Regions from separate parts of the Lysinibacillus sp. OF-1 genome, predicted to be linked through region 3. Evidence: riboswitches for the same ligand, from Rfam matches in the RefSeq annotation. Region 3 holds a riboswitch; each other region holds the start of a gene.
What was found. Region 3 has a riboswitch for S-adenosylmethionine ahead of NV349_RS20310 (bifunctional homocysteine S-methyltransferase/methylenetetrahydrofolate reductase). Riboswitches for the same ligand answer to the same signal wherever they lie in the genome.
Positions count from the first base shown of each region.

Region 1 (5,718 bases), 430 kb from region 3:
TTATATTTTAAATGGTGAGAAGCAATGGATTACAAATGCAGGCTTTGCTGACGTATTTGTTGTTTATGCAAAAATTGATGGTGATAAATTCTCTGCCTTTATCGTAGAACGTGCCTACAATGGCGTTTCAGTAGGCCCAGAAGAGAAGAAAATGGGGATTAAATCATCGTCAACTCGTACATTAGTATTAGAAGATGCGGAAGTACCTGTAGAAAATCTATTAGGTGAAATTGGTCGTGGGCATGTCATTGCCTTCAACATTTTAAATATTGGTCGTTATAAGCTTGGTGTGGGCACAATTGGTGGCTCTAAACGTGCATTGGAGTTAGCTATCCAGTATACAAACCAACGTCAGCAATTTAAAACAAAGCTTTCTGATTTCAATCTAACAAAAGAGAAATTGTCAACAATGGCTTCTCAATTGTACGCGTCCGAATCATTAAACTATCGTACTGTTGGTCTATTTGAGGATCGTTTAAGCCAGTTAAGCCTTGAAGAGCAAAAGCAAGGAAAAGTAATTGCAGGTGCTATTGCTGAGTATGCAATTGAATGCTCTATTGCGAAAGTATTTGGGTCGGAAACATTAGATTATATTGCAGATGAAGCCGTACAATTACATGGCGGTTATGGCTTTATGGCTGAATATGAGGTAGAGCGTATTTACCGTGATTCTCGTATTAATCGAATTTTTGAAGGTACAAATGAAATTAACCGCATGATTGTCCCTGGCACATTTATGAAAAAGGCGCTAAAAGGCGAGCTTCCTTTATTACAAGTTGCTCAAAATTTACAGCAAGAGCTGCTAATGTTAATGCCAGAAGACATCGGTACAGAGCCACTAGCACAAGAAAAATATTTAGTGAAAAATGCTAAGAAGATTGCTGTATTAGCTGCAGGCTTAGCAGCACAACGCTTTGGTGCGAAGCTTGATCAGGAGCAAGAGGTATTAGTGAATATTGCCAATATCGCTAACCAATTATTTGCAATGGAGTCAGCTGTCTTACGTACAGAAAAGGCAATTGCTCGTGATGGCGCTGAAAAAGCACAGCAGAAATTGCTATACACGCAAATCTTCTGCCAAGAAGCATTCACAGAAATCGAAAAGGAAGCAAAAGACACAATTCTTGCTTCAGCAGATGGCGATGCAGCACGTATGACATTATCTGCACTTCGTAAATTAACACGCAATAATCCTTATAACTTAATTGCGAAGAAACGTGAAGCTTCTGTTAAACTAATCGAAGCTGAAAAATATATTGTTTAATAGCATACACTTTCACTTAGCTATCTGTAAGAGGATAGCTAGGTTTTTTTATGAGAGATGGATAGAAGCTTGAAACTGACGGATAGAACAGCTAGATTGACGGATAAAATGGAGAAAGTGATGAATAGAACAGCAAAACGGATGGTTAGGCTTACGAAAATGAGAGAAGTTCCACCATTCGAAACAATTATGATGGTATACTACAGAAAAAGACAGTAGAGGAGCATTTTAATGACGATTCAATTTATCCATTATCCGAAATGTACGACATGTAAAAAAGCACAAAAGTGGTTAAATGATCATGAGGTTTCCTATGAAGAGGTACACATTGTAGAGCAATCGCCAACAAAGGATGAAATAAAAGCCATTTGGCAAGCCAGTGGACTGCCTTTGAAGAAATTTTTTAATACATCGGGTATGAAATATCGTGAGCTTGGTTTAAAGGACAAGCTAGCGGAAATGACTGAAGATGAGCAGCTGGGGCTACTTGCTTCTGATGGGATGTTAATCAAACGTCCAATCGTAACGGATGGCCAAAAAGTAACGCTAGGGTTTAAAGAATCAGATTTTGAGCAAACTTGGAAATAGCCGTATTTAAACAGGATCGAACGACTCTTCTAACCGAGATAAAGTCACCGGCAGATGTCACAAATTTTTAACAGAGATGTATTTCAAGTAACTTGAAAAAATTGTGGACTGCAATTAAGCTGGCACGTAATTGAATCTTGTTTTTATAGGAGAAGTATGGCACACTGAAAGTGAATATATTACATATTTATGGAGGGGTTTTTTGCATGAGCACACCTAAAGACTTACGTTATTCTGAAGAACATGAATGGGTAAAAACAGAAGATGGAAAAGTACGTATTGGTATTACTCACTTCGCACAATCTGAATTAGGAGATATCGTTTTCGTTGAGCTTCCACAAGTTGGCGACGAAATCAAAACAGATGATCCATTCGGTAGCGTAGAATCAGTTAAAACTGTTTCTGAATTGTATGCACCAATCTCAGGTACTGTAGTTGAAGTAAATGCAGATTTAGAAGATAGCCCAGAATTCGTTAATGAATCACCATATGAAAAAGCATGGATGATCGTTGTGGAGCCTGCTGATGCATCAGAAGTTGAAAAACTAATGACAGCAGAGCAATACGAAGAAATGATCGCTGAATAAGACAAGCTATAATCGAAAAACGTCGGAAACTACCGGCGTTTTTTGTTATATAATGACTTATAATGGGGATGTCTAAATGGAGGTGGCGTAATGTTCGAGGGAAAATGCTTAATAGTAGAAGGACGCTCAGATAAGCTACAAATTGAGCCAATTTTAAATGAGAATGTTACAATACTATGTACGAATGGTACAATTGGTGTGCATCAATTAGAAGAGCTGCTCGATCCCTATGAGAGCTGTGAGCTATTTACTTTTTTTGATGCAGATACTTCAGGCGATAAGCTACGTGCATTAATGGACAGACATTATCCAGAGGCAGAGCATTTACGTACAATGCCAACCTATAAGGAAGTAGAGACGACACCAAGAAAAGTGTTAGCGATGATATTACTGCGTGCACATTTTTCAATCCATAATGAATATATTTTGTAAGGTTGCGTGAGGAAATGGAAGAATGGTCAAAAGAGCAGTGGGAAACGGCTAAACAGTCTGGACAGAAAGCTGCATTTTATTTATATACACCGATGTGTGGAACGTGTGCAGTGGCATCTAAAATGATGGCCATTATTGAACAATTACTGCCACAGCTACCAATAGGTAAAGCGAATATAAATTTTTTAGAGTATGTTGCTGTTGAGCACCAAATTGAAAGTGTTCCGTGTTTACTTGTTAGTGATGGCGGAAAAGTGACAGATAAGATTTATGCTTTTCAATCCGTACCATTTTTATACGAATTGTTAAAAAAATCAATTGACTGAACTTTACTAGCGTGGTAAAGTATCAAATATATTACTAAAACATTAAATATATCGAACTCTTATAAAGAGTGGCGGAGGGAAGTGCCCTATGAAGCCCGGCAACCATCACAAAGTGAAAAGGTGCCAAATCACTCAAAGATTTTTCTTTGAAAGATGAGAGAACGGTTTAACGTTATTATACGTGACCCCTTCTACTTGTCTGTGAGTGAAGGGGTTTTCTATATGAGAAAAGGAGTATTCGCTATGATCCAGCTTCAAAATATTACGAAGAAGTACAAAACAGCAAATGGCGAATTAACGGCAGTCAAAGACGTCAACCTTACCATTAATAAAGGTGAAATTTTTGGCATTATCGGCTATAGTGGCGCTGGTAAGAGTACCATGATTCGTTTATTAAACGGTTTAGAGAAACCGACAACAGGAACAGTAACGGTGAACAGTCAAGAATTTTCATCGATTAAAGGGCAAAAGCTTAGAGCAGCTAGACAAAAGGTAAGTATGATTTTCCAACATTTCAATTTACTTTGGTCTAGAACAGTTGCCGAAAATATTGCATTTCCTCTAGAAATAGCAGGTGTTTCAAAGGCTCAACGTGAAGCACGAGTGAAGGAATTAATTGCACTTGTTGGTCTAGAGGGACGTGACAGGGCATATCCATCCCAGCTTTCTGGTGGACAAAAGCAGCGTGTAGGGATTGCCCGTGCATTAGCGAATAATCCAGAGGTTTTACTATGTGATGAGGCGACTTCCGCACTCGATCCTGAAACGACGGATGCCATTCTTGATTTACTCGTTGATATCAATGAACGTTTAGGCTTAACAATCGTTTTGATTACCCATGAAATGCATGTCATCCGCAAAATTTGTCATCGTGTAGCGGTCATGGAGGCAGGCGAAATAGTGGAACGTGGTGAGGTATTGCAAGTTTTCCAAGCACCACAAGCGGCTATTACTAAAAAATTCGTATCTCAGATTACGGATACAAAGGAAACACAGGATACGGTGGCACAAATCAAAACAAATTATCCAACTGGACAACTTGTCAAACTGATTTTTGTTGGTGAAAAGACCGAGCAGCCGGTTATCTCACATCTTGTGAAACAATTTGATGTAGAAGTAAGCATTGTTCATGGTAATATTTCGCAAACGAAAAACGGTGCATACGGTACACTGATTGTGCAAATTGATGGCTCGAAAACAAATGTGGCTGAAGCCCTTCGTTATTTAAATACAGTCGAAGTACAAACGGAGGTGATCGCAAATGCTAACTAATCTTTTTCCAAACGTAGACTGGGAAAATATGTGGCAAGCTATGTATGAAACATTGTACATGACGGCAATTTCTACAGTTGTCACATTTATTCTTGGGTTAGTCATTGGGATCGTTCTATTTTTAACAAGCCCTAATCAGCTATGGGCTAATAAAATGGTTAACTTTTTAACGGGTTCAATCGTTAATATTTTCCGCTCCATCCCATTTATCGTGTTAATTATTTTATTAATTCCATTTACGAAATTCTTACTTGGTACGATTCGGGGAGCAAATGCGGCATTACCTGCTCTAATTATCGGTGCAGCCCCGTTCTACGCTCGTATGGTATTGATTGCGTTACGTGAAATAGATAAAGGTGTCATTGAAGCAGCCCGTTCAATGGGGGCAAAAACATCCACAATTATTTGGAAAGTACTGATCCCTGAATCTTTACCAGCACTAATTTCAGGAATTACTGTAACGGCTGTTGCCCTCGTTGGTTATACTGCAATGGCAGGGATTATCGGTGCAGGTGGTCTTGGTAACTTAGCTTTCCTAGACGGCTTCCAACGAAATCGCCAAGATGTGACATTAATGGCAACTATTTTGATCTTAGTAGTTGTATTTATCATTCAATGGATTGGTGATCTCATAACGGTGAAGATCGATAAACGTTAGTAAGACTAAAAGAGGTTAATCCGGTTCTAACCGCTAACATATTTGAAACAAATAAAAGGGAGTGTCATAAATGAAAAAGTTATTAGCAGGATTATTTTTATCTATACTTGTACTAGCATTAGCAGCTTGTGGTACAGATAAAAAAGAAGATGCCAATTCAGCATCTGATCAAACAGATAGTAAAGACAATGTAACATTAAAAGTAGGTGCTTCTAATACACCACACGCAGTTATCCTAGATAAAGCAAAATCAATTTTAGCTAAAGAAGGCATCGACCTTGAAATTGAAACTTATACAGATTATGTTCTTCCAAACCAAGATCTAGATTCAAAAATACTTGATGCAAACTATTTCCAACATATTCCATACTTAGAGCTGCAAATTAAAGATAATGGCTATGATTTCGTGAATGCTGGTGGCGTTCATATTGAACCAATCGGTATTTACTCAAAAAAATATAAAACTTTAGAAGATCTGCCTGAAGGCGCAACAATCTTACTTTCTAACTCAGTATCAGACCACGGTCGTATGCTATCATTACTGGAAGCTAAAGGCTTAATTAAATTAAAAGAAGGTATTGATAAAACGGC
Region 1 is NZ_CP102798.1:3,710,666-3,716,383, reverse strand. It holds gene NV349_RS18260 (acyl-CoA dehydrogenase FadE) at 1-1,264, shown strand, start outside; gene NV349_RS18255 (arsenate reductase family protein) at 1,496-1,852, shown strand; gene gcvH (glycine cleavage system protein GcvH) at 2,059-2,439, shown strand; gene NV349_RS18245 (toprim domain-containing protein) at 2,530-2,871, shown strand; gene NV349_RS18240 (thioredoxin family protein) at 2,886-3,197, shown strand; SAM riboswitch class I at 3,254-3,357, shown strand; gene NV349_RS18235 (methionine ABC transporter ATP-binding protein) at 3,441-4,469, shown strand; gene NV349_RS18230 (methionine ABC transporter permease) at 4,459-5,127, shown strand; gene NV349_RS18225 (MetQ/NlpA family ABC transporter substrate-binding protein) at 5,198-5,718, shown strand, end outside.
Region 1: another riboswitch for S-adenosylmethionine. It lies ahead of NV349_RS18235 (methionine ABC transporter ATP-binding protein); the one in region 3 lies ahead of NV349_RS20310 (bifunctional homocysteine S-methyltransferase/methylenetetrahydrofolate reductase).

Region 2 (5,718 bases), 1.1 Mb from region 3:
CTGGCAAACCGGCATCAGTTTCCCATTATTGTTTTTCATGAGGCAGTTCCTTTTGTTCGTATTACGCAGGATTTACATAGCCAAATTATCAATCAGCAATATTTAATGATTTCTTCGCTAGAATCTTATGCACAAGCTTTGAACAAAAATGCTGTCTTAGGACAAAACACAGAAGATATTTTACAAAATATGTATAATGAATTAAAAACACAAATCATGTTTTCCATTAAGGGACGCAATCCTATCTTTTTCCCCAATACGACACACCAAAAACGTCAGCAGCTATTAACATTGAACAAGTCTGCTCAGCAATTTAAACATGGGCCTATTTTTATCTTTGATCAGCATTATGCAAATTTAACACTCTATCGAGAGGATGGACTATTTTCAGAGTTTGAATTATTAATATTAGATCGTACAGCAACGGCGCTGGCACAGCTATTAATGCGAGAGTTTTATATTGAGGAAAAAAAGAATATTGAGGATGCTACAATTTTAGTCGATTGGATTGATCAAAAATTATCTAAGGAAGAAATCTATAAATTTATCGTTACACATTACGCGGGCTATACACAATCTAGTGGAGCTGTCTTTATTTTATCCTCTCCTACTACAATGACAAAGACACAGGAGGATATGGTCTATAGTAAGCTTTATTATCGAAATCTCTTTGAGCAACATGGATTTATGCCATTTTTATTCGAAAGAAAAAGCTATATTATTTTTATTTTACTTCATACGAAAGACAGTAAAGCTATTCGTGACATATTGAATAGCATTTTTTCCACACTGCCCAATACCGACTTTTATAAAAAGCAGCAAGCACAAGGTTTTCAAATAGCCGTTGGAAAGGTTGTTTGCGATGTAGAAGAAATTCCTAAAAGCTATCAAACTGCTTTAGAAACTTTATATATTTGCCGCAAAGTGCAAACGTCCTCTTTCTTTTATGATGATTTGCATTTATATCATTTAATCTATAAATTACAAATGCAAGTGAATTTACAGGAAGTGATTTACGATTATTTACAGCCCGTTATTGAGTACGATAAAAAATACAATAGCAAGCTTCTTGAAACATTACAGGTTTATTTACAAACAAATGGCTCCAAGCAGCAAACAGCCAACCAATTATTTATTGTTCGTCAAACACTCTATCACCGCTTAAGAAAGCTTGAAGGTTTACTAGGTGAAAATTTCATGAAAGGACATAACCGCATTACATTAGAATTTATGCTATTGGCAAATTCATTGATTGAGGATAAGGGCTAGAAAAAAGATGGCACGCTCAAAAGATTACTCCCTCTTGAGCGTGCCCCTCTATTAGCCTTTCACGACAACATCATGATATAGTCCTGGTCTACGGTCGTCATAAACTGGAATTCTTCCACGTACTTCATCGACAATAGAAAAATCTACATCAATCACCGCTACTTCTTCATCCTCTGCACCGATCCAAAGTACTTCTCCCCAAGGCTGTATAATCATCGATTGGCCATTAAAGTTTTCTACCTTTTTTGAAATGCGATTAACTGCTATTACAAAACATTGGTTCTCAATCGCACGAGCTTGCAGCAATGTTTTCCAATGATCAATCCTTGGTGTTGGCCACTGGGCTGGTACAAATAATACCTTTGCTCCTTGTAATGCGTGTGCACGTAACCATTCTGGGAAACGAATATCATAACAAATGACCCCAGCAGCTTCAATATCTCCTAGAGCAAATCGATTCATTTCATCCCCTGCTTCTAAGTAGAGATGCTCATCCATTAAACGGAAAAGATGTGCTTTGCTATATTCCCCTACAAGTTCTCCATTGCGATCTAATGTATACATCGTATTATAAAATTTGTCGCCTTTCTTCGTTGAAACAGAACCACCTACAATATGTACACCAAGTTCCTGTGCTAATTCAGCCAAGAAGGATTTCGTACGTTCACCATCGACATCCGCTAGTTCAGGCAGCTTCTCTAACGCATAGCCTGTATTCCACATTTCAGGCAGCACAATGATTTCTGCTCCTTTTTTTGCCACTTCTCGAATCTTGTCCTCAGCTCGTGCAAAATTTTCTTCTACTTTGCCAAAGCCAACATTTAATTGAATACAACCGATTTTCATAGCCATTCCTCCTCTAGACAATTAACAAAAAAAGTAATACTATTTGCTTCATATTCTTCAATAATAATTATTATATTCTGAAAAGGGTGATCATGCATGGAATTCTCTAAAAAACTACAGCAACTACCCACTCAATTTTTTGCAGCGTTAGTTCAAAAAGTAAATAATGCCTTAGAAGAAGGTCGCGATGTCATTAATCTTGGTCAAGGAAATCCCGATCAACCAACGCCCCCTCATATCATTCAAGCATTACAGGAGGCGGCTGAAAATCCACAAAATCACAAATATTCACCATTTCGCGGTATCGCTGAATTACGCCAAGCAGCTGTCGACTATTATAAACGTGAATATAATGTGAATCTAAATCCTGACACAGAGGTAGCGATTCTTGGCGGGACAAAAATTGGACTCGTTGAGCTACCTTTAGCCGTATTAAATCCAGGTGATACAATGCTCTTACCAGACCCTGGCTATCCAGATTACTTATCAGGTGTCGTATTAGGTGATGTCCATTTTGAAGTGATGCCACTTTTAGCTGCAAATGATTTCTTACCTAATTATCATGCATTACCTGATGAAGTGAAAGAGAAGGCGAAGCTACTTTACCTAAATTACCCGAACAACCCTACAGGTGGTACAGCAACACTTGCATTTTTTGAAGAGACCGTTCGCTTTGCGAAGGAACACAATATTATCGTATCACATGATTTTGCTTATGGGGCAATAGGATTTGACGGTAATAAACCTATTAGCTTCCTACAAGCTGAGGGTGCAAAAGAAGTAGGAATTGAAATGTACACACTCTCCAAAACTTATAATATGGCAGGCTGGCGTATAGGCTTCGCTGTCGGTAATGCCGACATTATTGCTGCCATTAATCTAATTCAGGATCATCTGTTTTGTAGTCAATTCCCTGCTATTCAACAAGCAGCAGCAACGGCACTTACAGCTTCCCAAGAATGTGTGGATGAACTGCGAGCTACCTATGAAGGTCGCCGCAATGTACTCATTGAAGAAGCTCAAAGAATTGGTTGGCATGTAACGGCTCCAAAAGGCTCCTTCTTCGCATGGCTCCCTGTACCATTCGGCTATACTAGCGAGCAGTTTGCCGATTTATTATTGGAAAAGGCTGATATCGCTGTAGCAGCAGGCAATGGCTTCGGCCGATATGGCGAAGGCTATATCCGTGTTGGTTTACTTGTTAGCGAGGAACGCTTACGTGAAGCAATCCATAGAATCGAACAATTACAATTATTCAACCCTTAACCATGACATGAGGCTGGGACAAAAGTAAAAATGTTAGACCGATTATAAGCTCGGTCTAACATTTTTTAATTCAGGAAGGAACATTCAGCTCAGTGAAAAGAAAAAGTTAGTATCATTTTCGCTATTTTTCAATTTTCCTTGGCTGCTGTAAACCGTGTTCTAATGGATAAAATTGAACATGGCCTGTTTCTTCATCAAATTTTCGAAAGTGCTGGATGCCTTGAACCTCAGCTAGCACTATGTCAGCCGTAATAACAGGGTTCCCCCTCTTCATTAAATGCCCCCCTGACACGATGCCCCATTGATCACTCATAGAACCATGGAAATGTGTTTCATATCCCCCATCGCGCTTACATACTACGCCAGAGCCTTGGATCAATTCAAGTGGCCCCTCTTTTTTTATGACATCGCTAAAACTTACGTTAATCTGTGATGTTTCATCAGGTACTAAATAAACAAAGCTACTCTTTTGAAGGCTACCTATACAGCTAACAATTGTTGCTGACTCAATATGGTTCTCCTCACAAAGTGCCTCCATTCCTTCAATAATGTCTGTACCCATTAGCAATCGAGCACTTACAACCTTGCCAAATGAACCTATACCATAATTAACTCTTACAGACATTGCTATCCCTCTTTCATGACGAAATATTATAATAATATAAAAAATTTAAAAAATATTTATTGACTTACTATAACCTATAAATTATATTAGTTCTATCGGAATTACAAAAAAATATGATAAATCTCTTATCAAGAGTAGCTGAGGGACTGGCCCTATGAAGCTCGGCAACCTCCTTTTAGAAGGAAGGTGCTAAATCCTGCAAACGATTATCGTTTGATAGATAAGAGAGGACATTTTTTCATGAGCCTCTCTTAGTTTGTAAGAGAGTTTTTTTATTTTCAAAAACCGATAAAAACAATCTTGGAGGTAGTTTTCATGAAAAAGAAAAATAAATTTTTAGTAGGTTTTGCAAGTCTTACATTAGCAGCAGCTCTAGCAGGTTGTGGCTCTAAAGAAGAGAGTAAAGGTCAAGCTGAAGCAATTAATGAAAATAAAATCGTCGTAGGTGTCACGTCTGGTCCACACGAACAAATCGCAGAAGTTGCAGCGAAAGTAGCCAAAGAAAATGGGCTAGAAGTAGAGCTTAAATCATTTTCTGATTATGTTTTACCTAATACATCCTTATCTGAAGGTGATCTTGATGCGAATAGCTATCAACACGAGCCTTTCCTCGATACGTTTAATAAAGATCATGATACAGATTTAGTAACAGTAGGCAAAACGATTTTAAATCCAATGGGTATTTACTCTGAAAAATATAAATCCTTTGATGACATTCCGGATGGTGCAACATTTGGTTTACCAAATGACCCAACAAATGGTGCTCGTGCCCTCTTTGTTTTACAGGAAGCAGGCTATATAAAATTAAAAGATGGGGCAGATTTAACAGCCTCTATCCGTGATGTAGAAGAAAACAAAAAGAATTTAAAATTCATCGAATTAGAGGCAGCTCAAATTCCTAAGCAGCTTAGTGAAGTAGATGTAGCAGCTATTAATACAAACTTCGCATTGGAAGCTGGCATTAATCCTAAAGATGACGCTATTCTTTTAGAATCTACTGACTCTCCATATGTGAACTATATTGTGGTACGTGCAGAAAATGAAAATGACCCAACAATTAAAAAGTTCGTTGAGGCTTACCAATCTGATGAAGTACGTCAATTCATTGAAGAAGAATTCAAAGGTTCAGTAATCCCTAGCTGGTAATACATTCAGGAAGCTTCTAGTAGCTGAAGAATCTGCCGAAATTCCTCTATGGAAAACGAGCAGATTCTTGCTTTTTAGGAGCTTGAGAAAGGAGCAATCAATCGGATGATTCAATTACAAAATATCTCAAAAGAATATAAGACGAAAAAAGACATCATTAAGGCTGTAGATGGAATCAATCTCCATGTAAAAAAAGGACAAATTCATGGTGTGATTGGCTATAGTGGTGCAGGTAAAAGTACACTCATTCGTTGCGTCAATCTACTAGAGCGACCTACAGCTGGAAAAGTGTTAATCGACAATGTGGACATTACTGCCCTTTCTCTTCATGAATTACGGCAAACACGCCAAAAAATCGGAATGATTTTCCAACATTTTAATCTATTAAAAACGGCAACCGTTTACCATAATATTGCTGTTCCTTTAAAGCTACTTGGCTATAACGAGAAAGAGGTAAAAAACCGTGTGGCTAAATATGCTGAAATTGTTGGATTAACAGACAAACTAGACAGCTACCCTAACCAACTTTCAGGTGGGCAAAAGCAACGTGTTGCTATTGCACGTGC
Region 2 is NZ_CP102798.1:495,595-501,312, reverse strand. It holds gene NV349_RS02385 (PucR family transcriptional regulator) at 1-1,269, shown strand, start outside; gene NV349_RS02380 (carbon-nitrogen family hydrolase) at 1,321-2,115, opposite strand; gene NV349_RS02375 (pyridoxal phosphate-dependent aminotransferase) at 2,212-3,381, shown strand; gene NV349_RS02370 (PPC domain-containing DNA-binding protein) at 3,503-4,006, opposite strand; SAM riboswitch class I at 4,129-4,233, shown strand; gene NV349_RS02365 (MetQ/NlpA family ABC transporter substrate-binding protein) at 4,322-5,152, shown strand; gene NV349_RS02360 (methionine ABC transporter ATP-binding protein) at 5,258-5,718, shown strand, end outside.
Region 2: another riboswitch for S-adenosylmethionine. It lies ahead of NV349_RS02365 (MetQ/NlpA family ABC transporter substrate-binding protein); the one in region 3 lies ahead of NV349_RS20310 (bifunctional homocysteine S-methyltransferase/methylenetetrahydrofolate reductase).

Region 3 (5,718 bases):
GCTCAATTGGAGAGTTTTTAACTTATTATTTAGGGGAAGAGCTTGTGAAAAATCAAATTGCACCCGTTCTTGCAGGTGTTTATTCAGGGGATTTACACCAGCTTTCGATTGCCTCTACTTTACCGTACTTGATTGACTATAAGAACGAGTATGGAAGTATCATAAAAGGCTTTGATGCGAATCGTGAGCAATTTGCTAAAGCAGCCAATAAAAAGTTTATATCGTTCAAAAACGGTTTATCTTCTCTAATTGATCGTCTCGAACAAACATTAACTGATGTAGAGATCATCAAGGGTGTCGCAACTGTCAATGTTCAAAAGCAAGAAAACCACTATTCAATTGCCTTAGCTAATGGTGAAAGCATCGAGACAGATTATGTCGTTTTAGCACTGCCGAATGAGGCTGTTCAAGGCCTACTACAGGATGAATCATTAAACCGTTATTTTGACCAATTTACGACAGCTTCAGCAATTACGATCTATTTAGGTTTTGATGTACCAGACTCTAGATTGCCAGCAGATGGAACGGGCTATATTGTCTCACATAATTCTGACGTTACATGTAATGCTGCAACTTGGACAAGTCGTAAATGGAGGCATACATCAAGAGATCATAAATTACTTGTGCGACTCTTTTATAAAAGCATCAATCCAGCATATGAGCAACTCCATGCCATGTCTGACGAAGAATTAGCAGCGGTTGCTTTAGAGGATGTGCGCAAGAGCCTAGGAATAGAGGAACAGCCAACAGTTATTAATGTCACAAAATGGATTGATCAAATGCCAAAATATGATCTAGCTCACCGTGAAGCATTACAAGGTTTAGTTCAAGAATTACAAGAAAACTATCCTAATCTATCCATCGCAGGTTGTTCATACTTTGGGGTAGGGATTGGTGCTTGTATTCAAAATGGGAAAAAAATCGGTGAGGAGCTTGCAAAGGAACTAGCCAATTTCTAAGCTTTTAAGTGAAAAATATCTTTGTTATGTGAAATAGTCTTGACTCATTCGTCAGTAAACGATATGATTCTTTTAATTATTTAAAAAATTCATACTACATTCTTATCAAGAGAAGCAGAGGGACTGGCCCATTGAAGCTTCAGCAACCAACTTTTTTGTCAGGTGCTAAATCCAGAAGACCATTGAGTCGAAGATGAGAAGGAAAAAACAATGATGAGTCATTAAAGCCTTCTTTTTTTATAAAAGAAGGCTTTTTATTATACAGAGATATAGGAAGAGAGGCTAGTTTAATGAGATTGCTTGAAAGGTTAAAAACGCATGTATTGACGGCAGATGGCGCAATAGGCACAGTGCTTTATGGCTATGGTTTGGAGTATTGTCATGAGGAAATGAATGTACAGAAACCTGAGTTAATTGAAAAGATTCATAGGGAATATATTGCAGCTGGTGCTGACATCATTCAAACGAATACGTATGGTGCAAATGCCATTAAATTAGCTCGCTATGGATTAGAATCGCGTGTCCAACAATTTAATGAAGCAGCGATTACAATCGCAAAGCGAGCTGCGGCAGATGGAGGTCAGTTTGTCTTAGGGACAATTGGTGGTATTCGTGGTATTCGTAAAAGTGATGCAACGTTAGATGAAATCTTAGCAACTATTGAGGAGCAAGCGAGTGTTTTACTTGCTGGGAATCCAGACGGCCTTTTACTCGAAACCTATTATGATTTTGAAGAATTAACAGCTACCTTAAAGATGCTACGGACAAAGACAAAATTACCGATTATTGCGCAAGTTTCCATGCACGAACCTGGTGTTTTACAAAACGGTATGTCTTTAAATAACGCCCTGCATGAGCTAGAAAAACTTGGTGCGGATATTGTGGGTGTCAATTGTCGTTTAGGTCCACACCATACCATTCAGGCGTTTGAAGGTGTAGAACTTCCTGATAAGGCATTTATGTCGGCTTATCCGAATGCTTCACTCCTTGACTTAGAAGATGGTCGTGTCGTTTATGAGTCAGAAGCTGAATATTTTGGTCGAGCGGCTGTGGAATTACGTGATCAAGGGGTACGCTTAATTGGAGGCTGTTGTGGTACGACACCGAAGCATATAGCAGCAGCGAAGAAGTATTTAGAAGAGTTATCACCAGTTCATGAAAAGTATGCCAAACCGGAGAAGATTCAAATTGTTCGTGAAGCAGAGCCAACGAAGTATGAACCTCTTCATGAAAAAGTAAAGCGCGAACGCTCTGTCATTGTAGAGCTAGATACACCTAGACATCTGGAAATTGATGGTTTTTTGGAAGGGGCAAAACAATTGTATGATGCAGGAGCAGATGTCGTCATGATGGCAGACAATTCTCTGGCTTCTCCACGTATTAGCAATATTGCTATGGGTGCATTGTTGAAGAGTACTAATGGTGTACGTCCTCTAACACATATTACATGCCGAGATCGTAATTTAATCGGTCTGCAATCACATTTAATGGGGTTAAATGCATTAGGAATTCATGATGTGTTAGCTGTTACTGGTGATCCAACAAAAGTTGGGGACTTCCCAGGTGCCACAAGTGTTTATGATGTCTCATCAATGGAGCTGATCCAATTAATTAAGCAGTTAAATCAAGGCATTTCCTTCTCAGGTAAACCACTTCGTAAAAAAGCAAATTTTTCAGTAGCTGCTGCATTTAATCCAAATGTCCGTGTATTAGATCGTGCTGTGGCACGCTTAGAGAAGAAAATTGAGTATGGAGCAGACTACTTTATTTCACAGCCAGTATATACGAAGGAAAAAATTGTGGAAATTTATGAGGCAACCAAGCATTTGCAAGCACCTATTTATATTGGTATTATGCCCGTTACAAGTTATAAAAGTGCTGAATTCTTACATCATGAGGTGCCAGGCATAAAATTATCTGAAGATGCCTTAGCAAGAATGAAGGCCTGTGGTGAAGATAAAGAACGTGCAACATTTGAGGGGATTGCCATTGCGAAGGAATTAGTTGAGGTGGCTGCACAGTATTTCAATGGCATTTACCTTATCACTCCATTTTTACGTTATGATGTGACATTAGAGTTGATGAAATATATTGAGCAATTGGATGAACAGAAAAAAGGGGTAAGTATACATGGCTAAGCACTTGATTGAAAAGCAACTAGAGAAACGTATTTTAATTCTTGATGGCGCAATGGGAACAATGCTACAAAACGAAAACTTATCCGCTGAGGATTTTGGCGGGGAGGAGCTTGATGGCTGTAATGAAAATCTTGTGCTTACTAGACCTGATGTAATTAAGGAAATTCACCATAAATATTTAGAGGCAGGCGCAGATATTATTTGTACGAATACTTTTGGCGGGACACCTCTTGTGTTAAATGAATATGATCTTGGCGCAAAAGCGGAAGAAATTAATAAACGTGCCGTCGAAATTGCTCGTCAAGCAGTGGATAACTTTTCAACATCAGATTGGCCACGCTTTGTTGCTGGCGCAATGGGTCCAACAACAAAAACATTATCCGTAACTGGCGGTATTACATTTGATGAGCTAGAGGAAAACTTTTATGTACAGGCGAAGGCGTTAATTGAGGCAGGAGCAGACGTCCTTTTACTAGAAACTAGTCAGGATATGTTAAACGTAAAAGCAGGTACTCTAGGTGTAGCACGTGCTTTCGCGGCAACTGGCAAAGAACTACCCGTCATGATTTCAGGAACAATTGAACCGATGGGTACAACACTCGCAGGGCAAACGATTGATGCTTTTTATATTTCTATTGAACATATTAAACCACTATCCGTTGGCTTAAACTGTGCGACTGGACCAGAGTTTATGACGGATCATATTCGTTCATTAGCAGAGCTTTCCACAGGCTATATTAGCTGTTATCCGAATGCAGGCTTGCCGGATGAAGAAGGTTGCTATCATGAATCACCAGAATCTTTATCACAAAAATTAAAAGGCTTTGCAGAAAAGGGCTGGCTTAATATTGTAGGTGGATGTTGTGGGACGACTCCAGCTCATATCACAGCTATCCGTGAGGTTTTAAAAGATGAAAAACCACGCCAAATACCAGAGAAAACACATGGTCATGCGGTAACAGGAATCGAACCATTATTGTATGACGATTCTATGCGTCCATTATTTATTGGTGAAAGAACGAATGTTATAGGCTCTCGTAAATTTAAGAATTTAATCATTGATGGGAAGTTTGAAGAAGCTGCAGAAATTGCACGTGCGCAAGTAAAAAATGGTGCACACGTTATTGATATTTGTTTAGCCAACCCTGATCGTGATGAATTAGCTGATATGCGTGGTTTTATGCAGGAGGTTGTGAAAAAGGTTAAGGTTCCTCTTGTAATCGACTCGACAGATGAAAAGGTCATTGAGGAAGCATTAAAATTTTCTCAAGGAAAAGCCATCATTAACTCTATAAATCTAGAAGATGGTGAAGAACGATTTGATGCAGTAATGCCACTCGTAAAGAAGTATGGAGCCTCATTGGTAGTTGGAACCATTGATGAAATAGGAATGGCCGTTGATCGTCATCGCAAGCTTGAAATTGCCGAACGTTCCTATAAATTATTAACTGAAAAATGGGGACTTGCACCGGAGGATATCATTTTCGACCCGTTGATGTTCCCTGTAGGGACTGGTGATGAGCAGTATATTGGATCGGCTCTAGAAACAATTGAAGGAATTCGACTAATCAAAGAAAAGATGCCACAGACATTAACTGTACTGGGTGTAAGTAATATTTCATTTGGCTTACCACCAGTTGGCCGTGAAGTACTGAATGCTGTGTATCTTTATCATTGTACACAGGCCGGCTTAGATTATGCCATTGTCAATACAGAGAAACTAGAGCGTTATGCATCCATTCCAGAGGCAGAAATTAAACTTGCAAATGACTTACTGTTTAATACGAATGATGAAACATTAGCAGTATTCACAGACTTTTATCGTGATAAAAAGAAAGAAAAGACCGAAGCGGATATACCAAAAACGGTTGAAGGTCGTTTAGCTTATTATATTTTAGAAGGTACAAAAGAAGGGCTGATTGAGGATTTAGATGCTGCACGCGAAATCTTTGAGGCGCCACTTGATATTATTAATGGTCCTTTAATGGCTGGTATGGCTGAGGTAGGTCGATTGTTTAATGATAACCAACTCATTGTAGCGGAGGTTTTACAATCAGCAGGCGTGATGAAGGCTGCTGTTGCCCATTTAGAGCAATTCATGGAAAAGGATGAAGAGAGTGCTGGAAAAGGGAAAATGGTTTTGGCTACCGTTAAAGGAGATGTGCACGATATTGGGAAAAACCTTGTTGATATTATTTTAAGTAATAATGGCTATAAGGTTGTCGATTTAGGCATTAAAGTAACACCAGCACAATTGATTGAAGCGATTCGCAAGGAAAAACCAGATTTTATCGGGCTATCAGGCTTACTGGTAAAATCAGCGCAACAGATGGTCATTACTGCTCAGGATTTCAAAGAGGCTGGCATTGATGTACCGATTTTAGTTGGTGGAGCTGCACTTTCTCGACGCTTTACAGAAACAAAAATTGCAGATGAATACAACGGTCCAGTTATTTATTCAAAGGATGCTATGCAGGGATTAGAGCAAGCAAATCTATTAATGGGTAAGGAAACGCGTGCGAATTTCTTAGCTGAAATCCAGGAATCTCGTCAAAAACGTCTAGAGGCAGATGTAAAAAGAGCTGCACGTCCAGCTAAAGAGATAACAATAAAGCCAGTAC
Region 3 is NZ_CP102798.1:4,140,328-4,146,045, reverse strand. It holds gene NV349_RS20315 (protoporphyrinogen oxidase) at 1-959, shown strand, start outside; SAM riboswitch class I at 1,059-1,159, shown strand; gene NV349_RS20310 (bifunctional homocysteine S-methyltransferase/methylenetetrahydrofolate reductase) at 1,250-3,097, shown strand; gene metH (methionine synthase) at 3,090-5,718, shown strand, end outside.